DNA from 4 places in the Thalassobaculum sp. OXR-137 genome. Region 3 is predicted to be linked to each of the others. Evidence: predicted binding sites of a transcription regulator. Region 3 holds the regulator's gene; each other region holds the start of a gene.
What was found. The regulator HrcA, encoded in region 3, represses chaperone genes, less so after heat shock. The targets are predictions, from matches to a motif close to GTTAGCACTCNCCNNNGGNGAGTGCTAAC.

Region 1 (4,819 bases), 1.3 Mb from region 3:
TCCCGGACGCGATTCCCGAGAGCGTGGCCGCGCTGCGCCGGGTGAAGGCTGCGGGGATGCCGGTGCACGGGCTGACCAACTTCGGTCGTGAGACCTTCCCCCAGACCGCTCGCCGCTTCGATTTCCTGCGCAGTTTCGACACGGTCGTGGTGTCCGGTGACGAGGGAGTCATCAAGCCCGATCCCGCGATCTTCCGCATCCTCATCGAGCGGACCGGCATCGACCCGGCGCGCACCGCCTTCATCGACGACAGTGCGCCCAATATCCAGAGCGCCCGGGACCTGGGGTTCGTGACGCACCACTTCACCGATCCGAAGCGCTTCTCCGCCTGGTGGACCGAAACCGGCTTGCCGTCGGCGTGATCCCGCCGGTCAGTCGACCGGCAGCGCGCGTCTCAGCGTCTCTTCTATCGAGGTGAGGAAGACCGACTGGAACGGCCCGTCCATGCGCAGATGCAGCACGGGCGTTGCGTGGTGGGGCAGGTCGGGCGCGATGAAGACATTGGCGAACAGCAGCATGTTCACCGGTGCCCCGTTGCCTTCGGCGAGCGGCAGGATCAGCCGCCGGATGGTGACGATGCGATCGGTCCCATAGTCGAAGACGGCTTCGCTCAGGATCGGTCGGCGCTGATCGATCGCAGCGGTGTACAGGTCGTTCAGGAAATCCCGGTACCGGTCGTGCCGCGCCTCGTCGAGGTATCGGCCCTGGTAGTTCTCGCCGAACATCGTCTGCATGTAAGACCCCACCAGCCGATACCGGTATCGGCGCGGCGGACCCTCGACGTCGACCAGACCGATATGCTGGAGCAGTTCCGGGATGTCGATGGGATCGATATCGGCGCGGGAGGGGAGGGCGCGATCACCCCGTCTGACGGCCCAGTAGGACAGCAGCGGGTCGATGATCGGATCTGCGGGGCCGCACGCCATCGAACTGGACGGGGGCGGGAAGCCGGGGGTGGTTTGAACGACTGCCGACATCGCTTTTCCCTCCGATGGGCGAAGGATATCGGAACGGCTGAAGGGCTGCCAGGAGTATCGAATTGGAATTAGGAGAATTACGTTTAAATCTGAAAGTAAAATTACGTATCAACTTTAAGGAGGGGTGATGTTTATCACGTTTTGCTTCGAAGATGCTTGAGGTGTTGATGTGCAGTGCAAAAAAGAAACGGGCCGGGGATCGCTCCCCGGCCCGTCGTGTTTGGCTATAGCGGCTGGCTTAGAAGCCCATGCCGCCCATGTCCGGGCCGCCAGCCGGCGCGGCCGACTTCGGCTCCGGGCGATCGGCGACCATGGCCTCGGTGGTGATCAGCAGGCCGGCGACCGACGCGGCGTTCTGCAGCGAGCTGCGGACAACCTTGGTCGGGTCGATGATGCCGGCCTTCACCAGGTCGGTGAAGCTGCCGCTCTGTGCATCGAAGCCCCAGCTGCTGTCCTTGGACTCCAGCAGCTTGCCGACGATGACCGAACCGTCGTGACCGGCGTTGGACGCGATCTGACGGGCCGGGGCCTCCAGGGCGCGGCGGATGATGTTCACACCCATGCGCTGGTCGTCGTTGGAGAACTTGACCTTCTCCAGCGCCTTGATGGCGTAGACGAGAGCGGCACCGCCGCCCGGCAGGATGCCTTCCTCGACCGCGGCGCGGGTCGCGTGCATCGCGTCGTCGACGCGATCCTTGCGCTCCTTCACCTCGATCTCGGTCGCACCGCCGACGCGGATCACGGCCACACCGCCGGCGAGCTTCGCCAGACGCTCCTGCAGCTTCTCGCGGTCGTAGTCGGAGGTGGTGTCCTCGACCTGAGCGCGGATCTGCGAGCAACGGCCCTCGATGTCCTTCTTCTTGCCGGCACCGTCGACGATGGTGGTCTCGTCCTTGGTGATGGCAACACGCTTGGCGGTGCCGAGCATGTCGAGGGTGACGCTGTCGAGGTTGATGCCGAGATCCTCGGACACGACGGTACCGCCGGTCAGGATCGCGATGTCCTCGAGCATGGCCTTACGGCGATCGCCGAAGCCCGGGGCCTTGACGGCCGCGACCTTCAGGCCGCCACGCAGCTTGTTGACCACGAGGGTGGCCAGGGCCTCGCCCTCGACGTCCTCGGCGATGATCAGCAGCGGCTTGCCCGACTGCACGACCTGCTCCAGGACCGGCAGCATGGCCTGCAGGTTGGACAGCTTCTTCTCGTGCAGCAGGATGTAGGGGTTATCCAGCTCGCAGATCATCTTGTCGGCGTTGGTCACGAAGTACGGCGACAGGTAGCCGCGGTCGAACTGCATGCCCTCGACGACGTCGAGCTCGGTGTGGAGCGACTTGGCCTCCTCGACGGTGATGACACCCTCGTTGCCGACCTTCTCCATGGCCTTGGCGATCATCTCGCCGATCTCGCGCTCGCCATTGGCGGAGATGGTGCCGACCTGGGCGACCTCGCCGGAGGTGGTGATCTTCTTCGAGCGCTTCTCGATGTCGGCGACGACGGCCTCGACGGCGCTGTCGATGCCGCGCTTCAGATCCATCGGGTTCATGCCGGCGGCAACGGCCTTCGCGCCCTCACGGACGATCGACTGCGCCAGCACGGTCGCGGTGGTGGTGCCGTCGCCGGCCACGTCGTTGGCCTTCGAAGCGACTTCGCGCACCATCTGCGCGCCCATGTTCTCGAACTTGTCGGACAGCTCGATTTCCTTGGCGACGGTCACGCCGTCCTTGGAAATGCGCGGAGCGCCGAACGACTTCTCCAGAACCACGTTGCGACCCTTCGGGCCCAGCGTGACCTTCACGGCGTCGGCCAGAATGTCCACGCCCTTCAACATCTTGTTGCGGGCGTCGATGCCGAACTTAACGTCCTTGGCAGCCATGGTGATACTCTCCTTGGATAGGTTTAGCCCTTGATACAAGCGGCTTCTTTCGAAGGCCCCTCGCTGAATGAGACAGCTTGTTAGGCGGCCTTCTTAGACGACTTCGCGGAGCCCTCGAGGACACCCATGATGTCGCTTTCCTTCATGATCAGCAGATCGTCACCGTCGATCTTCACCTCGGTGCCCGACCACTTGCCGAACAGGACGCGGTCACCCGGCTTCACATCGAGCGGGACAACCTTGCCGGCCTCGTCGCGGGCACCCGGACCCACGGCAAGGACTTCGCCCTCCATCGGCTTTTCCTTCGCCGTGTCGGGGATGATGATGCCGCCGGCGGTCTTCTGATCGGCGTCGATACGACGAACCACCACGCGGTCGTGGAGCGGCCGAAATTTCATGACCCTTCCTCCAATTTACACTCTGTTGAGACGTGCAGTTTGAGCAATGTCCCCGGGGAGATTCTAAGGTGTTAGCAGTCTGCCCCGGTGAGTGCTAGCGATGTAAGGAAGCGCGGGATTTCTGTCAAGATCGCTCGTCGGCAGACATTTCCAGATTGTGGGTTCTGCCGGCCCGGCCTGACTGGAATCAGCTATACGGCATATGAGGATGGGAGGAGGGCGGGTCAACGGGCCCGCAAAAATGCGCGCCCGATCAATCGCCTGGCCAATCGCGTTAGCGACCGAACGGGCCGGCCAGTGCTATGTCGGGAAACCCGTTCCCGATATCCATGAAATGCCGGACGACGGTGCGCTGCTCCAGGAGATAATGCTCGTCGCGGGTCTTCAGGTCGTCGAGCCTGATATAGTCGACCTGATAATAGAGCAGCCTCGCCTTGCCCTCGTCGTCGCGCATCGGCAGGCCGAAGGACTGCGACGCCCGTCCCTTGCCGTCGCCCGTCCTCACCGATTGCAGCACCAACTGCCCGCAGGGCTGTGTGGCGACGAGGGACATCATCGCCTGGGTGATCGGCCGCTCGTCGGGCGTGCGGAAGTCGAGATAGTTCATGCCGGTGATCTCGCGGCCGTAATGCTCGATCACCGTGGTTCCGGCCAGCCTGATCAGAAAATGGTCGGGGGCGACGATCTCGAAGATCATGAAGGTATCGAGGATACCGACCAACGCGGCCGGATCGAAGTCTCGGCGGTGCGGGATAAAGTCGGTACGGGGAAGGGAAAGCCAATAGTCGGCGAACTGTCGAGCCCGAGGCTTAAGTGGCGCGGTGGCAAGCGGAAAATTGGCCATGCATCCTAGTATGTCCAATTTGGGTCAAATGTCACCGTTATGTTCGTGGCCGAGGCGGGTTGCACCAGCGAGTACATGAACTTCGTGGGGCCGGTATAGCCGCATTGGCCGATCTCCGCGCCGGCGCGTTTGCGGAAGCGGACGTCCAGGCGGAAATGCCGGACGGCGATATCGATTTCGGCGTCGCGATAGGCTTCGACAACTTCCTGCGGCAGGTCGATCGACCGCGGCGGCGAATAGATGCCTTCGATGCAGAGCTCGTTGACGATGCAGGCGGCGAGGCCGGGGCCGTCGCCGGAAGCGATCCCGGGGCAGGTGCCGGTATCGGCGACGGCATCGGACGGCTGGCAGCAGACTCCGATGTTGGCTGCTAAAATACTGAAGTAAAAGATAATTCCTCTTGTCGGCGCGGCCGTTCTACCAGCAGAATTTTCAGCGTCAACTGCGTTCATGCGGAGGTTAGGCGCGATGCTGAATTCCGGAACCCGTCCGAGCGTCAACGACTTGTATCGATATCGGCTGACCACGGCGGAAATCCTCTATCGTCTTCCCGATTACCCCAAGCTTCTCCAAAGCTATCTGTGGCAGGAGATGGATATCACCCCCGATTTCCCCCGGCTGACTAAATTCCTGGATTATTGGGAACGGAATATCGAGGGTCGCCTGCATACCGTCCGGATTACGAACGCCGAACTGGTCAGACCGCAGGAGATCGCCTACGCCGCTC
Region 2 (4,819 bases), 390 kb from region 3:
GCCAGCCCGAGGGATTCGGCCCCGTCGATGAAGGCCTCGCAGATCGGGTGCCGCTCGTGGATGTCGGAGACGTGCTGCGGGCCGCCGGCGCCATGATAGGAGTCGCTGCCGGTGGAGCGATCCTCCGCCCGGCGGAAATAGGGCAGAATATCCTCATAGGCCCAGCCTCGATTGCCGAGCTGCGCCCAGGTGTCGAAGTCCCGCGCCTGGCCTCGGACATATAGATGGCCGTTGATCGAGCTCGACCCGCCGAGAACGCGGCCGCGCGGAAAGAAGATCGACCGGCCGTCCACGCCCTGTCCGGGCGCCGTCGAATAGCACCAGTTGAACCGCGGATCCTGAAACGTCTTCAGAAACCCGACCGGCGCCTGGACATAGGGATGACGGTCGCTGCCGCCCGCCTCCAGCAGAAGCACGCGGACGGTCGGATCGGCACTCAGCCGGTTGGCCAGAACGCAGCCGGCCGTTCCGGCCCCCACGATCACATAGTCGGCGGCCTCGATCATGCGGCGGCGACCAGCGTCGGTGCGTCCCCGGCGATGGTCGTTCGCACCATCAGGCGCTTTTCGGTCGCGCTCTCGAACGGTGTCGCCCGATGGATGACGGCCCGGTTGTCCCAAAGGATCAGGTCGTGGGGCTGCCACTTGTGCGCATAGACGAACCGTTCCTGCGTGGCGAACGCCATCAGCTCGTCGATCAGCGCCCTCCCCTCATCCTCCGCCATGCCCTCGATCCGCGCCGCATGGGCGCCGAGATACAGCGACCTGCCGAGATCGGCTCCGTGGTCGATCACCATCGCCTGGCGGACCGGCGGCACCGCCGCGCGCTCCGCGTCGGTCACCAGGGCCGGGTCGATCTTGGAGCGGGAATAGGCGTAGTCATGGATCACGACCTTGTTCTCCACCGCCTGCTTCAACCGGCCGGGCAGCGCCGCATAGACCGCCCGCATGCTGATGTACTCGGTGTCCCCGCCCTTGGACGGGATCAGCCGGGCGGACAGCATCGACGCCTTGGCCGGCACCGCCTTGAAGGAGCTGTCGGCGTGCCAAAGACGGTTGGCTCGGTTATTCAGAACCTGCCGGTCGCTCGCCGGCACGACGGCGCCGCCTTCATCCATGTTGGACAGCACGATCAGCTTGCCGCCCGCTCCCGCGGTGCCGACCTTCGTGGTTTCCAAGGCCCCGAAGCGCTCGCTGAAAGCGATCTGCTGGTCGTCGGTGATCGGCTGGTCGCGGAAGACCAGCACCGAATGGCGGCGGAAGGCGGCCTCGATGTCGCTGAAGACAGCGTCCGGGATCGGCGCCGACACGGCGAGGTCGGTGATCTCGGCCGCGAAGAGCGGATGCAACCGTTTGGCGGCGATCATGGCGTTCCCCACTTGGTTGGACTTCTTTGCTGACACAACGGTGCAGCATCGCGCCCCCACGCAAAAGCGGGAGAATGCAGGAAACACTTTCCCGATTTTCCGGAAAATCAGTCCAGGTGGGTACCCAGATGCCGCTGGAGATGGCCGAGAAAAGCCTCGACCTTCCGCGGCAGCCGGGGGTCGCGCCGATAGACGGCATAGATCTCCGCACCATAGCCGGCGGGATACAGCCGCAATTGGTCGAGACACGTCTGCAGGCGCCCGGCGGCCACGTCCCAGGCAACCATCCATTCTGGCAGGAGCGTGAGGCCCAGGCCATCCAGGGCCGCCTGGCGCAGAACTTCACCGCTGTTGGAGCGCAGAGACCCTGAGACGACGACGTCCTGGCGCTGGCCGAGATGCTCGGACACCCAGACCGCCGGTTCCGCCTCCTGGCCATAGGCGAGGCAGTTGTGGCGATCCACGTCGCCGAGGCTGGCGGGCGTCCCATTCTGGCGAAAGTAGTCCGGGCTGGCGCAGAGCATACGCCGGTCGGTCGTCAGACGCTGCCAGCTGAGGGACTTCTCCGACGGCTGCCCCAGGCGGATGGCGATATCGACGCCATGCGACGGCGCAATCTCCACGGTTTCGGTCAGATGCAGGTCGACCGAGACCTCGGGATACGCCGTGCGGAAGGCAGGCAATGTGGGCACGACATGCAGCATCCCGAAGGACCGACGGGCGAGGATGCGCAGCACGCCCGACGGCGTCTCCGAATTCTCGGTTATCTGCTCGATGATCGCATCCATGTCCCGGATCATCGGGACGATCCGGTCATAGAGCGCCTGACCCGCCTCGGTCGCGGAAACGTGGCGCGTGGTCCGGTTGAGCAGACTGATGTTCAGGTCGGCCTCCAGATCCTGAAGGCGTTTGGAGGCCACCGTCTTCGACAATCCGAGCGAGCGGCCGGCCGCCGAGATCGTTCCCCGCTCGACAACACGGGCGAAGAGCTGAAGCGCTTGTAGACGGTCCATGGAGTATCTGGCCCTTGGTCTGGACTTCCGGCTGACGCCCCATCAAGCCTTACTTACCCGAGCAGGGCTGGCCACACCTCATTCATGGTGTTTCCGGAGTGGGCGGCTCGCAAGCTTCCATACCCGTCCAGCGCTCCCGGCTGAAGGGAGCGGACACCTGACCGGGCGTGGGAACCCCCAAGCCCGGTCAGGCCAAATGTTTCGAACAGCCCGCAAGGTCGAGGGCGTTTAGCGGAGGCACACCGGCGGTGACCATCCCTTGCGGTGCCTCCAGACCGGCAGAACCGGTCAGGCCTGGGGCGCAGCCTTGTTCGGCGGCCCGGCAATGCCTTTGTCCTTGGGGGCAGCGGCAGCCGGCTTCGAGCTTTCCAGCTCCGGCAAATCCGGTTTCGTCATACCGGACGTTTTCTTTGCGAAATCTTTGAAAGACATGATTTTATTTTCCATGTTTTGTGTATTTTTTAAAAACCAACACCTGTAATATAGGATCGATTTTGTATTCTCACAATGGCGGCATGATTTTTATTTATAATCCATAAAACGACTTTTTTTAAGTTCTTAAGCTTGATGGCGAGCCGCGAGAGTGAGCGCCGGGCTGATGCGGAGATCGTCGGGGGCCGGCCCACGGCGCCGTATCCTTATCGACCGTCGCCCGAATGGGGCAGACGGGAGCGGGCGCGGAAACGAGTGCCGCCGGCGCGCTGCGAAAATATATACGTCGTATCCGAGGCTTCGGGTCCCCACCTACGGAAAGCAGATTGGCACTCCAGACATGAGAGTGCCAACGCACCCCGGTCTAGGAGACCCTCGATGACATTGCGCCCCTTGCAGGATCGCGTCCTGATCCGCCCCGTCGAACAGGAGGCGAAATCCCCCGGCGGCATCATCATCCCGGACTCCGCGAAGGAAAAACCCGTCGAGGGAGAGGTGCTGGCCGTCGGCCCCGGGATCCGGGGAGACGATGGCGCCCTGCATCGGCCCGAGCTCACCGCCGGCGACCGGGTTCTGTACGGCAAATGGAGCGGCAACGAGATCAAACTCGACGGCGAGGATCTCGTCATCATGCGGGAAACCGACATCCTGGGCATCGTCGACCAGGCGCACGCCGAGCAGCAGGCCACTTAACGCGTCAGGAGATCGACCATGTCCGCCAAGGAAGTCAGATTCAACACCGATGCCCGCGACAGCATGCTGCGCGGCATCGATATTCTTGCACACGCCGTTCGGGTGACGCTGGGTCCGAAAGGCCGAAACGTTCTCCTCGCCAAGGCCTATGGCGCGCCCAGGATCACCAAGGACGGCGTCACCGTCGCCCGGGAAATCGAGCTGTCCGATCGGTTCGAGAATATGGGAGCCCAGATGGTGAAGGAGGTGGCCAACCGGGCCAGCGACCTTGCCGGCGACGGCACCACGACCGCCACGGTCCTGGCCCATGCGATCATGCGCGAAGGGGCGAAGGCCGTTGCGGCCGGCATGAACCCGATGGACCTGAAGCGCGGCATCGACCTTGCCGTCACGGCGGTCGCGGGCGAGTTGGAGCGGGTCTCCCGGAAGATCGAGACCAATGCCGAGATCGCGCAGGTCGGGACGATCTCCGCGAATGACGACCGCGAGATTGGCGAGATGATTGCCAAGGCCATGGACAAGGTCGGCAATGCGGGCGTGATCACGATCGAGGAGTCGAAATCGGCCGAGACCGAACTCGACATCGTCGATGGGATGCAGTTCGACCGCGGGTACCTGTCCCCCTACTTCGTGACGAACGCGGAGAAGATGATCTGCGAGTTGGAGGATCCTTATATCCTCCTGCACGACAAGAAACTGCCTGGCATCCAGGCGATCCTGCCGGTTCTCGAGGCCATCGCGCAGAGCGGCCGGCCGCTGCTGATCGTGGCCGAGGATGTCGACGGCGAAGCCCTGGCGACGCTTGTCGTCAACAAGCTTCGAGGCGGACTCAAGGTCGCCGCGGTCAAGGCGCCCGGTTTCGGCGACCGCCGCAAGGCCATGCTCGAAGACCTCGCGATCCTGACCGGCGGTCAGGTCATTACCGAGGACATCGGCATCAAGCTCGAGAGCGTGACCCTCGAGATGCTCGGAACCGCGCGTCGGGTCCGGATCGAAAAGGACAGCACCACGATCATCGACGGCGGCGGCGAGACGACGGCGATCGAGGCCCGTTGCACCCAGATTCGCGCGCAGGCCGACGAGGCGACGTCGGACTATGACAAGGAGAAGCTGCAGGAGCGGATGGCCAAGCTGGCCGGCGGCGTGGCCGTCATCCGTGTGGGCGGCGTCACCGAGGTCGAGGCCAAGGAACGCAAGGACCGGGTGGACGATGCGGTGCACGCAACCCGGGCTGCGGTCGAGGAAGGGATCGTCGCCGGTGGCGGCGTGACCCTGCTCTATGCCAGCCAGAACCTCGGCGGCCTCAACCCGGAGA
Region 3 (4,819 bases):
GACGACCGCTCGGAACCGGGAACAGGAAGGCCGGCACGGGCCTGATCGGCGCCACTTTATGGGCAGTGCGAAAATCTGCGAATGAAAACAGATCACTACAATTGCCGGCCGGTTCGTGATGGCTAGCATGCCAAGTCTGTAGGTGGGGACGTGCGGTTCAGCAATACATGGAGTTAAAAGTGCCCGGCAAACCCAAGACCGTAAAGCTGTTGTGGATCTTTTCGGCCATCTTCAGTCTCTTGGCACCGACCCTGGCAATGGCCGGCGAAGTGACGGTGTTTAATTGTTCCAAGCAGGACGTGCCCTTTACTGTCAAATCCTACAATTCGAACGACACCATTCGGTTCACTCCCTCCGGTAGAGCGACTGTTCGCGCAGGAAATGGTGTTCGCTTCAGCTGTGCGACCGAAGAATGTGTGGCTTATATCCATTATCCTTCGCAAATAATTCCGAATAACCCCCTCGGTATGGGCCATATAGACATTGAGGCCACGAGCACGAGGCTGGAATCAAGACCGAACAAGCGGGCCTTCTGCATGAGGTATGTCTATAATGACAACGGAAAAGTAAAAAGCATTCAATATCTGAATACTGGTGCCAATACCTGTAGCTGTCCGTGACCGTACCGGTCTTCAGGGGGCCCTACCGGTGCTGAAGGGATAACCACTCAGCACGGCAAGGAGGCGGTGGTTGGCGGACCGCCTCCGAATTCCTGCAAGAAAATACGAAAAAATATAAATCATTGCGTTTGATGGTCGGCGGCACTGCCTTCATGGTTCTTCGGGGTCGGGGAAACCCAGTCTTCAGGAGGCCATTTTGAAGCCGATCATACGGGTCCTCGCCCTGGCGGCTCTCGTCGCATCCAGCCCTGCCCATGCAGGAAATTTCACCGTCACCAACTGCACCAAGCACATCGTCGGAAAATTCGACATCAAGGTCTACAACAGCACGGATCTGGTGAGGATTTCCCCGGTGCAGACGGCGATCGTTCCGCGCGGCGAGACCGCGTATTTGAGCTGCGCATCGCCGGATTGCACCTTCAGCATCACGGTTCCGCGAAACGGCTCCTCGTCCGACTCAAACACAAATGGCGGCGCAGCGGGAGTGTTCAGCATGACCTCCAGCGGGACGTCGACCCAGACGTTCACAACGGATATTTCCAACCGGGCCACTCCGCGATCGGCATACTGTATCGAACGTAGATACGACCGCGATGGCGTCCTGATGAACACGTACAACAGCATGGTCGGCAGCCAATGCGGTTGCTAGAGCAGGATCGGAATGATCTGCGCCGGAGATCCGTAGCATTTTTTTGGACTAATGAATTCCGGTTCGCCATGGGGAGGAACAGGTCATGACGGAGTCACCGGCTTTCTTGAAAGCCATCAAACTGCTGCCCGCGCTCATTGTCCTGGTCATGCCGAAATTGGGCGAGGCTGGTGAGTTTGCCGTTCGCAACTGTGCCAATCGCGACGTCCCCTTGAAGGTTAAGAGCTTCAATTCAACAGACACGGTTCGATTTGTGCCCGCCGGCAGTTCCACCATTCGGCAAGGGAGCATCGCTTATCTGCGATGCGCAACACCAGAATGCAGAATAGAAGTTGAATACACCGAACAGATTTCTCCACAATCACAATCAAATCTCCCTACAAATAGTTTTATTGTGGATTTTGATTGGGTGTCTGCGAATTATATTACAACTCCAAGCAAGCGTTATTTCTGTCTAAACTTGAAATACAAAGAAAATGGCGCGATAGCCAGCTCCTGGCGCTATACCACAGGCACGACATCATGTAGCTGCAGTTGACCGACCGCCCCAGGCGCGAGAGATGGCGGTTGAAGCCATGGCGGCGTCGGCCTGACCCAAGCGCAGGTGCCTATCCCAGCAGCCGGCCGATCAGCTTCGCGGTGTAGTCCACCATCGGAATGATCCGGGCGTAGTTCATCCGGGTCGGACCGATCACGCCGATCGCCCCCACGACCGAGCGTTTCTGGTCGTGATACGGCGCGATGATCATCGAGCAGCCGGTGTTGCGGAACAGCTGGTTCTCCGCACCGATGAAGATCTGTACGCCATCGGCCGCCCCGGTGGTCTCCAGCAGGCGCAGGGTGCTCTCCTTCTCCTCGAGCTGCTCGAACAGCCCGCGGATGCGCTCCAGGTCCTCCAGCGCAGTCACGTCGTGCAGCAGCGCCGACTGGCCGCGCAGGATCAGGGTGGAAGCGCCGGGTCCGCCGCCCCAGGTCGCCAGACCCGCCTGCACCACCCGGGAGGTCAGGTCGTCCAGCTCGGCCTTGCGCTGGACGATCTCCTCCTCGATCCGGGCCATCGCCTCGCTCAGCGTCCGGCCGCTGAGGCGCGTGTTGAGATAGTTGGATGCCTCCACCAGGGCCGAGGGCGGCAGGCCGGCGGGCAGTTCCACCACCCGGTTCTCCACCAGGCCGGTCTCGCTGACCAGCACCACCAGGGCGCGCTGGTTGCCCAGGGGCACGAACTCGATATGGCGCAGCGAGCCCTCGTTCTTGGGCGAGACCACCAGCCCGGCGCAGCGGGTCAGCCCGGCGAGGGTGGACGACACCTCTTCCAGCATCTCCGACATGCTGCGGCCGGCGGCGGCGCACTGGCCGTCGATGCTCTCCCGCTCCTCCGGGCCGAGATCGCCGCCGACCTCCAGCAGCCCGTCGACGAACATGCGCAGACCGGCATCGGTCGGCAGCCGGCCGGCCGAGGTATGGGGCGAGAACAGCAGCCCCGCCTCCTCCAGATCGGCCATCACATTGCGGATCGTGGCAGGCGACAGCACCAGGCCCTGCTTGCGGGACAGGGTGCGCGAGCCCACCGGCTCGCCGGTCTCAACATAGGCATCCACCACATGCATGAAGATGCGGCGCGACCGCTCGTTCAGCTGCGCGAGGGTGGTGGACGGCATCATCGTGCCGTCGAAGGAATCTCTCTGCATACCGGCCATGGTAGACCAAAATCTAGGAAGCGCCATGCACCCGGTCAATCCGCCTCGCCACCGGTCCGCGGCACTGGACGTCGAAGGCTCGGATCGCTAGCTTCCGCCCAGATTTCGACCCTGGCCCTCCGCACTGGCCGTCCGCAACGAAAGGCGCCCCCTATGGCATCCGCTCCGACCTCCGGCCAGACCAAGACCGGCTCCCGGCCTTCCGGCCGCGCCGTCGACGAACTGCGCAAGGTGGTTCTGGAACCCGGCTTCGCCAAGCACGCCGAGGGATCCTGCCTCGCCCGCTTCGGCGACACCCATGTGCTCTGCACCGCCACCGTGGAAGAGCGGGTCCCGTCCTGGCTCAAGGGCGGCGGCAAGGGCTGGGTCACCGCCGAATACGGCATGCTGCCCCGCTCCACCCATACCCGCACCGACCGCGAGGCCGCCCGCGGCAAGCAGTCGGGCCGCACCCAGGAGATCCAGCGCCTGATCGGCCGCTCCCTGCGGGCGGTCACCGACCTCGCCGCCCTCGGCGAGCGCCAGATCCGCATCGACTGCGACGTGCTGCAGGCCGATGGCGGCACGCGCACCGCGGCGATCACCGGCTCCTGGGTCGCCCTGCACCAGGCGATCGCCACCCTGAAGCGCTTCGGCGCGGTGAAGAGCGATCCGCTCGTCGACCGGGTGACGGCGATCTCCTGCGGGATCTACAAGGGCGTGCCGGTGCTCGACCTGGATTACGCCGAGGACAGCGACTGCGACGCCGACGCCAATTTCGTGCTGACCGCCGGCGGCGGGCTGGTGGAAGTGCAAGCGACCGCCGAGGGCGATCCGTTCCAGGAAGAGGCCTTCATGGAGCTGCTCCGGCTGGCCCGCAAGGGCACCGACGAGCTCGCCTCGCTGCAGCTCGCCGCGGTGGGCTGAGGAGGCCGATCCCATGGCGCCCCGCAAGCTCGCCGGCGAGACCCTGGTCCTGGCCACCCACAATCCGGGAAAGGTCCGCGAGATCGGCGAGCTGCTGGAACCTTATGGCATGACCGTGGTCTCCGCCGGAGAGCTCGGCCTTCCGGAGCCGGAGGAAACCGGCACCACGTTCATTGCGAATGCGGAACTGAAGGCGCTGGCGGCGGCAACCGCCTCGGGCAAGCCGGCGCTGGCCGACGATTCCGGGTTCTGCGTGGCCGCCTTGGGAGGCGATCCGGGGATCTACTCCGCCCGCTGGGCCGGGCCGTCCAAGGATTTCTCGGTCGCCATGGCGCTGGTCCACGACAAGATGGTGGAGAGCGGCTCCGACGACACGAGAGCCTGGTTTACCTGCGCGCTGACACTCGCCTGGCCGGACGGCCATTGCGAAAGCGTGGAGGGCTATGTTCACGGCACCGCCGTCTGGCCGCCGCGCGGCGGCAAGGGCTTCGGCTACGACCCGATGTTCGTGCCCGAGGGCGACACCAAGACCTTCGGCGAGGGCGACGCCGACTGGAAACACTCGGTGAGCCACCGGGCCGATGCCTTCGCCCAGCTCGTGGCGCGGTGCTTCGATGGCGGATCCGCTGACGACTGACCCCCTCGGACTCTACGTCCACTGGCCGTTCTGCCGGGCGAAATGCCCGTATTGCGACTTCAACAGCCATGTCTCGGACCGCGTCGACCACGCCCTCTGGCGCGACCTGCTCGTGCGCGAGCTGGAAACCCTGGCGCCCCGGGTCGGCGGCGGGCCGGACGGCACCCGGCGGCTGACCAGCATCTTCTTCGGCGGCGGCACGCCGTCCCTGATGGAGCCGGAGACGGCGGCCGCGGTGATCGAGGCGGCACGGGGCCTGTTCAGGTTCAACAACGACGTCGAGATCACCCTGGAGGCCAACCCCACGTCG
Region 4 (4,819 bases), 2.6 Mb from region 3:
AATCTGATCTCGCATCTGCGAAAGAGGTGGTGTCACCACCCGCGCGCGCGAGCCGATTGAGGAGCGAAGGAAAAAACCATGGCCGCAGAAAAGAGCCAGAGCGTCCAAGATGTCTTTCTCAACAAGATCCGTAAGGACAAGACGCCCGTCACCGTGTTCCTCGTGAACGGCGTGAAGCTCCAGGGCATTGTCACGTGGTTCGACAATTTCTGCCTGCTGCTGCGCCGCGACGCCCATTCCCAGCTGGTCTACAAGCACGCGGTGTCGACGATCATGCCGCAGCACCCGGTCAGCCTGTTCGAGCCGGGCGAGGACAGCGATAGCTGATCCGCATGCCCCGTCTCGGGGTAGACTGCCTCCGCCGACAGCTCGGACTTGATCCGGGGCCCGGCCATCCACATGTTGGAGCGCTGGAGGGGACTCCCATGCGCTCCGGCATATCGCCGGTCTTGGCCCAGGCACGTCGCCGGGCGGACGCACCGTGTCGGGTCCCCGTAAAAGGAGCCCCGCTTGGGTAAGATCCGCGCCATCGTGCTGCATCCGCGTCTGCCGTCCAAGGACGAGGACACCCCCGGTGTCCGCGACCCGGAGGCACGTCTGGAGGAAGCCGTCGGCCTGACCGCCGCGATCGACCTGGAGACCGTCCACAGCGAGGTGCTGACCGTCAACCGGCCGCGCCCGAGCACGTTGTTCGGCGGCGGCCAGATCGAGCGCTTCCAGGCGCTGGCCGAGGCGATGGAGGTGGAGGTCGTGGTCATCGACCACGCGCTCACCCCGGTGCAGCAGCGCAACCTGGAGAAGGGGCTGAACGTCAAGGTCATCGACCGGACCCAGCTCATCCTCGAGATCTTCGGCGCCCGGGCGCGCACCCATGAAGGCCGGCTGCAGGTCGAACTCGCCTCGCTCACCTTCCAGCGCTCCCGCCTGGTGCGGTCCTGGACCCACCTTGAGCGCCAGCGCGGCGGTGCCGGCTTCCTCGGCGGCCCCGGCGAGCGCCAGCTCGAACTCGACCGCCGTCTGATCGGCGACCGCATCACCCGCATCAAGCGCGAGCTGGAGGAGGTGAAGCGGACCCGCGAGCTGCACCGCGAGGCGCGGCGCCGGGTGCCGTTCCCGATCGTCGCCCTGGTCGGCTACACCAACGCCGGCAAGTCGACGCTGTTCAACAAGCTGTCCGGCGCCTCGGTGATGGCCCAGGACCTGCTGTTCGCCACCCTCGACCCGACCATGCGGCGAATCGACCTGCCGGGCGGGCGCACGGTGATCGTGTCCGACACGGTCGGCTTCATCTCCGACCTGCCGACCCATCTGGTCGCCGCCTTCCGCGCGACCCTGGAGGAGGTGACCGAGGCGGACCTGGTGCTGCATGTGCGCGACATCTCGCACCCGGACACCGAGGCCCAGAAGCACGACGTGCTGGCGGTGCTGGAGGATCTGGGGGTCGACGAGACCACCCGGCCGGGACGCATGCTGGACGTGCTGAACAAGATCGACCGGCTGCCCGAGGAACGCCGCATCACCCTGCGCAACGAGGTCGCCCGGCTCAACGACACGGTCTGCGTGTCGGCGGTCACCGGCGAGGGGATCGCCGATCTGGTCAAGGCGATCGACGGCTTCCTGTCGGCCAACCACCGGGTGGTGACCCTGCACGTCGATTACGCCGACGGCGAGATCACCGCCTGGCTGCACAGCCATGGCGACATCATCGACCGGATCGACGACGACACCGGCTCGACGATCACCGTCGGATTGGACCCGAGCACCCTCGCACGGGCCGAAAAGCGCTTCGGAGAGCGGTTTCAGCGCCTGAACTGAGGCCAGCCGGTTGACAGAAACAGGGTAAACCTCCATACCCCTGGCACTCATTCACGGCGAGTGCTAATGCCCGCCGTTTTCTTTGGCCGAGCCATGGAGGAAGCCCCATGAAATTCCGTCCGCTGCATGACCGCGTTGTCGTCGAGCCGCTGGTGAGCGACACCAAGACTGCCGGTGGGATCATCATCCCCGACACGGCGAAGGAAAAGCCGATGCAGGGCAAGATCGTCGCCGTCGGCGCCGGCGCCCGGGACGAGTCCGGCAAGGTCGTCGCCCTGGACGTGAAGAAGGGCGACACCGTGCTGTACGGCAAGTGGTCCGGCACCGAGGTCAAGATCGACGGCAAGGACCTGCTGATCATGAAGGAGTCGGACATCATGGGTGTCGTCGGCTGATCGGCCGCTGACCGCCACGACCGACCCTGCCGCCATCCGGCAACGATCTAAGGAGAAACATAATGGCTGCCAAAGACGTCAAGTTTAACGTCGATGCCCGCGACCGCCTGCTCAAGGGCGTCGATACGCTGGCGAACGCCGTCAAGGTGACCCTCGGCCCGAAAGGCCGCAACGTGGTGCTGGACAAGTCGTTCGGCGCCCCGCGCATCACCAAGGATGGCGTGACCGTCGCCAAGGATATCGAGCTGAAGGACAAGTTCGAGAACATGGGCGCGCAGATGGTGCGCGAAGTGGCCTCGAAGACCTCCGACCTCGCCGGTGACGGCACCACCACCGCCACCGTGCTGGCCCAGGCCATCGTCCGCGAGGGCGTGCGCGCCGTCGCCGCCGGCCTGAACCCGATGGACCTGAAGCGCGGCATCGACCTCGCCGTCGCCGCCGTCATCAAGGACGTCGAGAGCAACTCCAAGAAGATCAAGTCGTCGAGCGAAGTCGCTCAGGTCGGCACGATCTCCGCCAACGGCGACGCCGATGTGGGCAAGCTGCTGGCCGAGGCGATGGACAAGGTCGGCCAGGAAGGCGTGATCACCGTCGAGGAAGCGAAGTCCCTGCACACCGAACTCGACGTGGTCGAGGGCATGCAGTTCGACCGCGGCTATCTCTCGCCGTATTTCGTGACCAATGCCGACAAGATGGTCTGCGAGCTGGAAAACCCGCTGATCCTCATCCACGAGAAGAAGCTGTCCAGCCTGCAGCCGATGTTGCCGCTGCTGGAGCAGGTGGCCCGCTCGTCCCGCCCGCTGCTGATCATCGCCGAGGATGTCGACGGTGAGGCGCTGGCGACCCTGGTGGTGAACAAGCTGCGCGGCGGCCTGAAGGTCGCGGCCGTGAAGGCGCCGGGCTTCGGCGATCGCCGCAAGGCCATGCTGGAGGACATCGCCGTCCTGACCGGCGGCACCGTGGTGTCCGAGGATGTCGGGATCAACCTGGAGACCGTCGACATCAAGATGCTGGGCACCGCCAAGAGCGTGACCCTGACCAAGGACGAGACCACGGTCGTCGACGGCGCCGGCAAGAAGAAGGACATCCAGTCCCGCGTCACCCAGATCAAGGCGCAGGTCGAGGAGACCACGTCCGACTACGACCGCGAGAAGCTCCAGGAGCGTCTGGCGAAGCTGGTCGGCGGCGTTGCGGTTCTGCGCGTCGGCGGTGCGACCGAGATCGAGGTGAAGGAGCGCAAGGATCGTGTCGACGACGCGATGCACGCGACCCGCGCCGCGGTTCAGGAAGGCATCGTCGCCGGCGGCGGCACCGCGCTGCTGTACGGCACCCGCGCCCTCGACAAGCTGAAGTATGCCAATGACGACCAGCGCATGGGCATCGACATCGTGCGCCGCGCCCTGCAGGCCCCGTGCCGGCAGATCGCGGAGAACGCCGGTGCCGACGGCTCCGTCGTGGTCGGCAAGCTGCTCGAGCAGAAGTCGAACACCTTCGGCTACAACGCGGCGACCGACACCTACGAAGACCTGATCAAGGCCGGCGTCATCGACCCGACCAAGGTCGTGCGCACCGCGCTGCAGGACGCCGCATCCATCGCCGGACTGCTGATCACCACCGAGGCCATGGTCGCCGAGAAGCCGGACACCTCCGGCGGCGGCATGCCCGACATGGGTGGCATGGGCGGAATGGGCGGCATGGGTGGTATGGGCGGCATGGACTTCTGAGCCAGCCGCACTCGTGTTAGGGAAGGGCCGGGCCGTGTGTCCGGCCCTTTCTCGTTTCCACGGAGCTTTCTGACGATGACATCCGTCGATCTCGACCGGCTCGCCGCTACCCTGACCGAGGTGGCGGAGGCGGAGATCCTGCCGCGCTGGCGCAATCTGGCCGAGGGCGACATCCGCGAGAAGACCGGTCCGACCGATCTGGTGACCGTCGCCGACGAGGCGGCCGAGCGCCGTCTGGTCGAGCTGCTGCCGGATCTCTATCCGGGCTCGGTGGTGATCGGCGAGGAATCGGTGGAGAAGGACCGCTCGCTGCTGGGCCGGATCGACGGCGACGCGCCGGTCTGGATCGTCGATCCGGTCGACGGCACCAACAACTTCGCCGAGGGCAAGGACCGGTTCTGCGTCATGGTGGCGCTCGCCCATCGCGGCGAGACCATCGCCTCGGCCATCCACCAGCCGGTGGAGAAGCGCACCGCCGTCGCGGCCCGGGGCGAGGGGGCCTGGATGCTGGCGGAGGGGACGCGCGCGCCGCTGCGGGTCGCCGCCGCCGCGGGCATCGAGGAGATGGAGGGAAGCTTCAACTTCCGCTTCTTCCCCGAGGAGGTCCGCCCGGGCATCCGCGCCCGCGCCAACGAGATGCTGGGCGACCGGCATTACCGCCGCGGCTGCGCCGGCTACGACTACATCCAGCTCGCGACCGGCCGGTGGCACTATGCGGTGTACTGGAAGAAGATGCCCTGGGACCACGCGCCGGGCCTGCTGATCCACGCCGAGGCCGGCGGCTATTCGGCCTGCGTCGACGGCACCCCGTACCGGCCGGGCAAGCTTGGCGGCGGCATCATCGCCGCGGCCGACGAGGCCGGCTGGCAGGCGCTGCGGGACCAG

Region 1: a site for HrcA is predicted at 3,319-3,347, ahead of T8K17_RS24155 (co-chaperone GroES). Genes of this name have one in related genera too.
Region 2: a site for HrcA is predicted at 3,137-3,165, ahead of T8K17_RS07025 (co-chaperone GroES). Genes of this name have one in related genera too.
Region 4: a site for HrcA is predicted at 1,855-1,883, ahead of T8K17_RS18275 (co-chaperone GroES). Genes of this name have one in related genera too.

Annotation. Positions count from the first base shown of each region.
Region 1 covers NZ_CP139715.1:5,212,972-5,217,790, reverse strand. The annotation lists gene T8K17_RS24170 (HAD family phosphatase) at 1-362, shown strand, start outside; gene T8K17_RS24165 (PAS domain-containing protein) at 372-977, opposite strand; gene groL (chaperonin GroEL) at 1,216-2,850, opposite strand; gene T8K17_RS24155 (co-chaperone GroES) at 2,931-3,248, opposite strand; gene T8K17_RS24150 (PAS domain-containing protein) at 3,523-4,092, opposite strand; gene T8K17_RS24145 (hypothetical protein) at 4,098-4,544, opposite strand; gene T8K17_RS24140 (Usg family protein) at 4,561-4,819, shown strand, end outside.
Region 2 covers NZ_CP139715.1:1,491,150-1,495,968, forward strand. The annotation lists gene T8K17_RS07005 (GMC family oxidoreductase) at 1-506, opposite strand, end outside; gene T8K17_RS07010 (TauD/TfdA family dioxygenase) at 503-1,366, opposite strand; gene T8K17_RS07015 (LysR family transcriptional regulator) at 1,474-2,379, opposite strand; gene T8K17_RS07020 (hypothetical protein) at 2,668-2,826, opposite strand; gene T8K17_RS07025 (co-chaperone GroES) at 3,190-3,504, shown strand; gene groL (chaperonin GroEL) at 3,523-4,819, shown strand, end outside.
Region 3 covers NZ_CP139715.1:1,102,430-1,107,248, reverse strand. The annotation lists gene T8K17_RS05230 (hypothetical protein) at 1-119, shown strand, start outside; gene T8K17_RS05225 (hypothetical protein) at 180-620, shown strand; gene T8K17_RS05220 (hypothetical protein) at 817-1,269, shown strand; gene T8K17_RS05215 (hypothetical protein) at 1,355-1,807, shown strand; gene hrcA (heat-inducible transcriptional repressor HrcA) at 1,878-2,957, opposite strand; gene rph (ribonuclease PH) at 3,120-3,872, shown strand; gene rdgB (RdgB/HAM1 family non-canonical purine NTP pyrophosphatase) at 3,886-4,509, shown strand; gene hemW (radical SAM family heme chaperone HemW) at 4,487-4,819, shown strand, end outside.
Region 4 covers NZ_CP139715.1:3,922,986-3,927,804, reverse strand. The annotation lists gene hfq (RNA chaperone Hfq) at 79-327, shown strand; gene hflX (GTPase HflX) at 520-1,815, shown strand; gene T8K17_RS18275 (co-chaperone GroES) at 1,923-2,210, shown strand; gene groL (chaperonin GroEL) at 2,273-3,934, shown strand; gene T8K17_RS18265 (inositol monophosphatase) at 4,010-4,819, shown strand, end outside.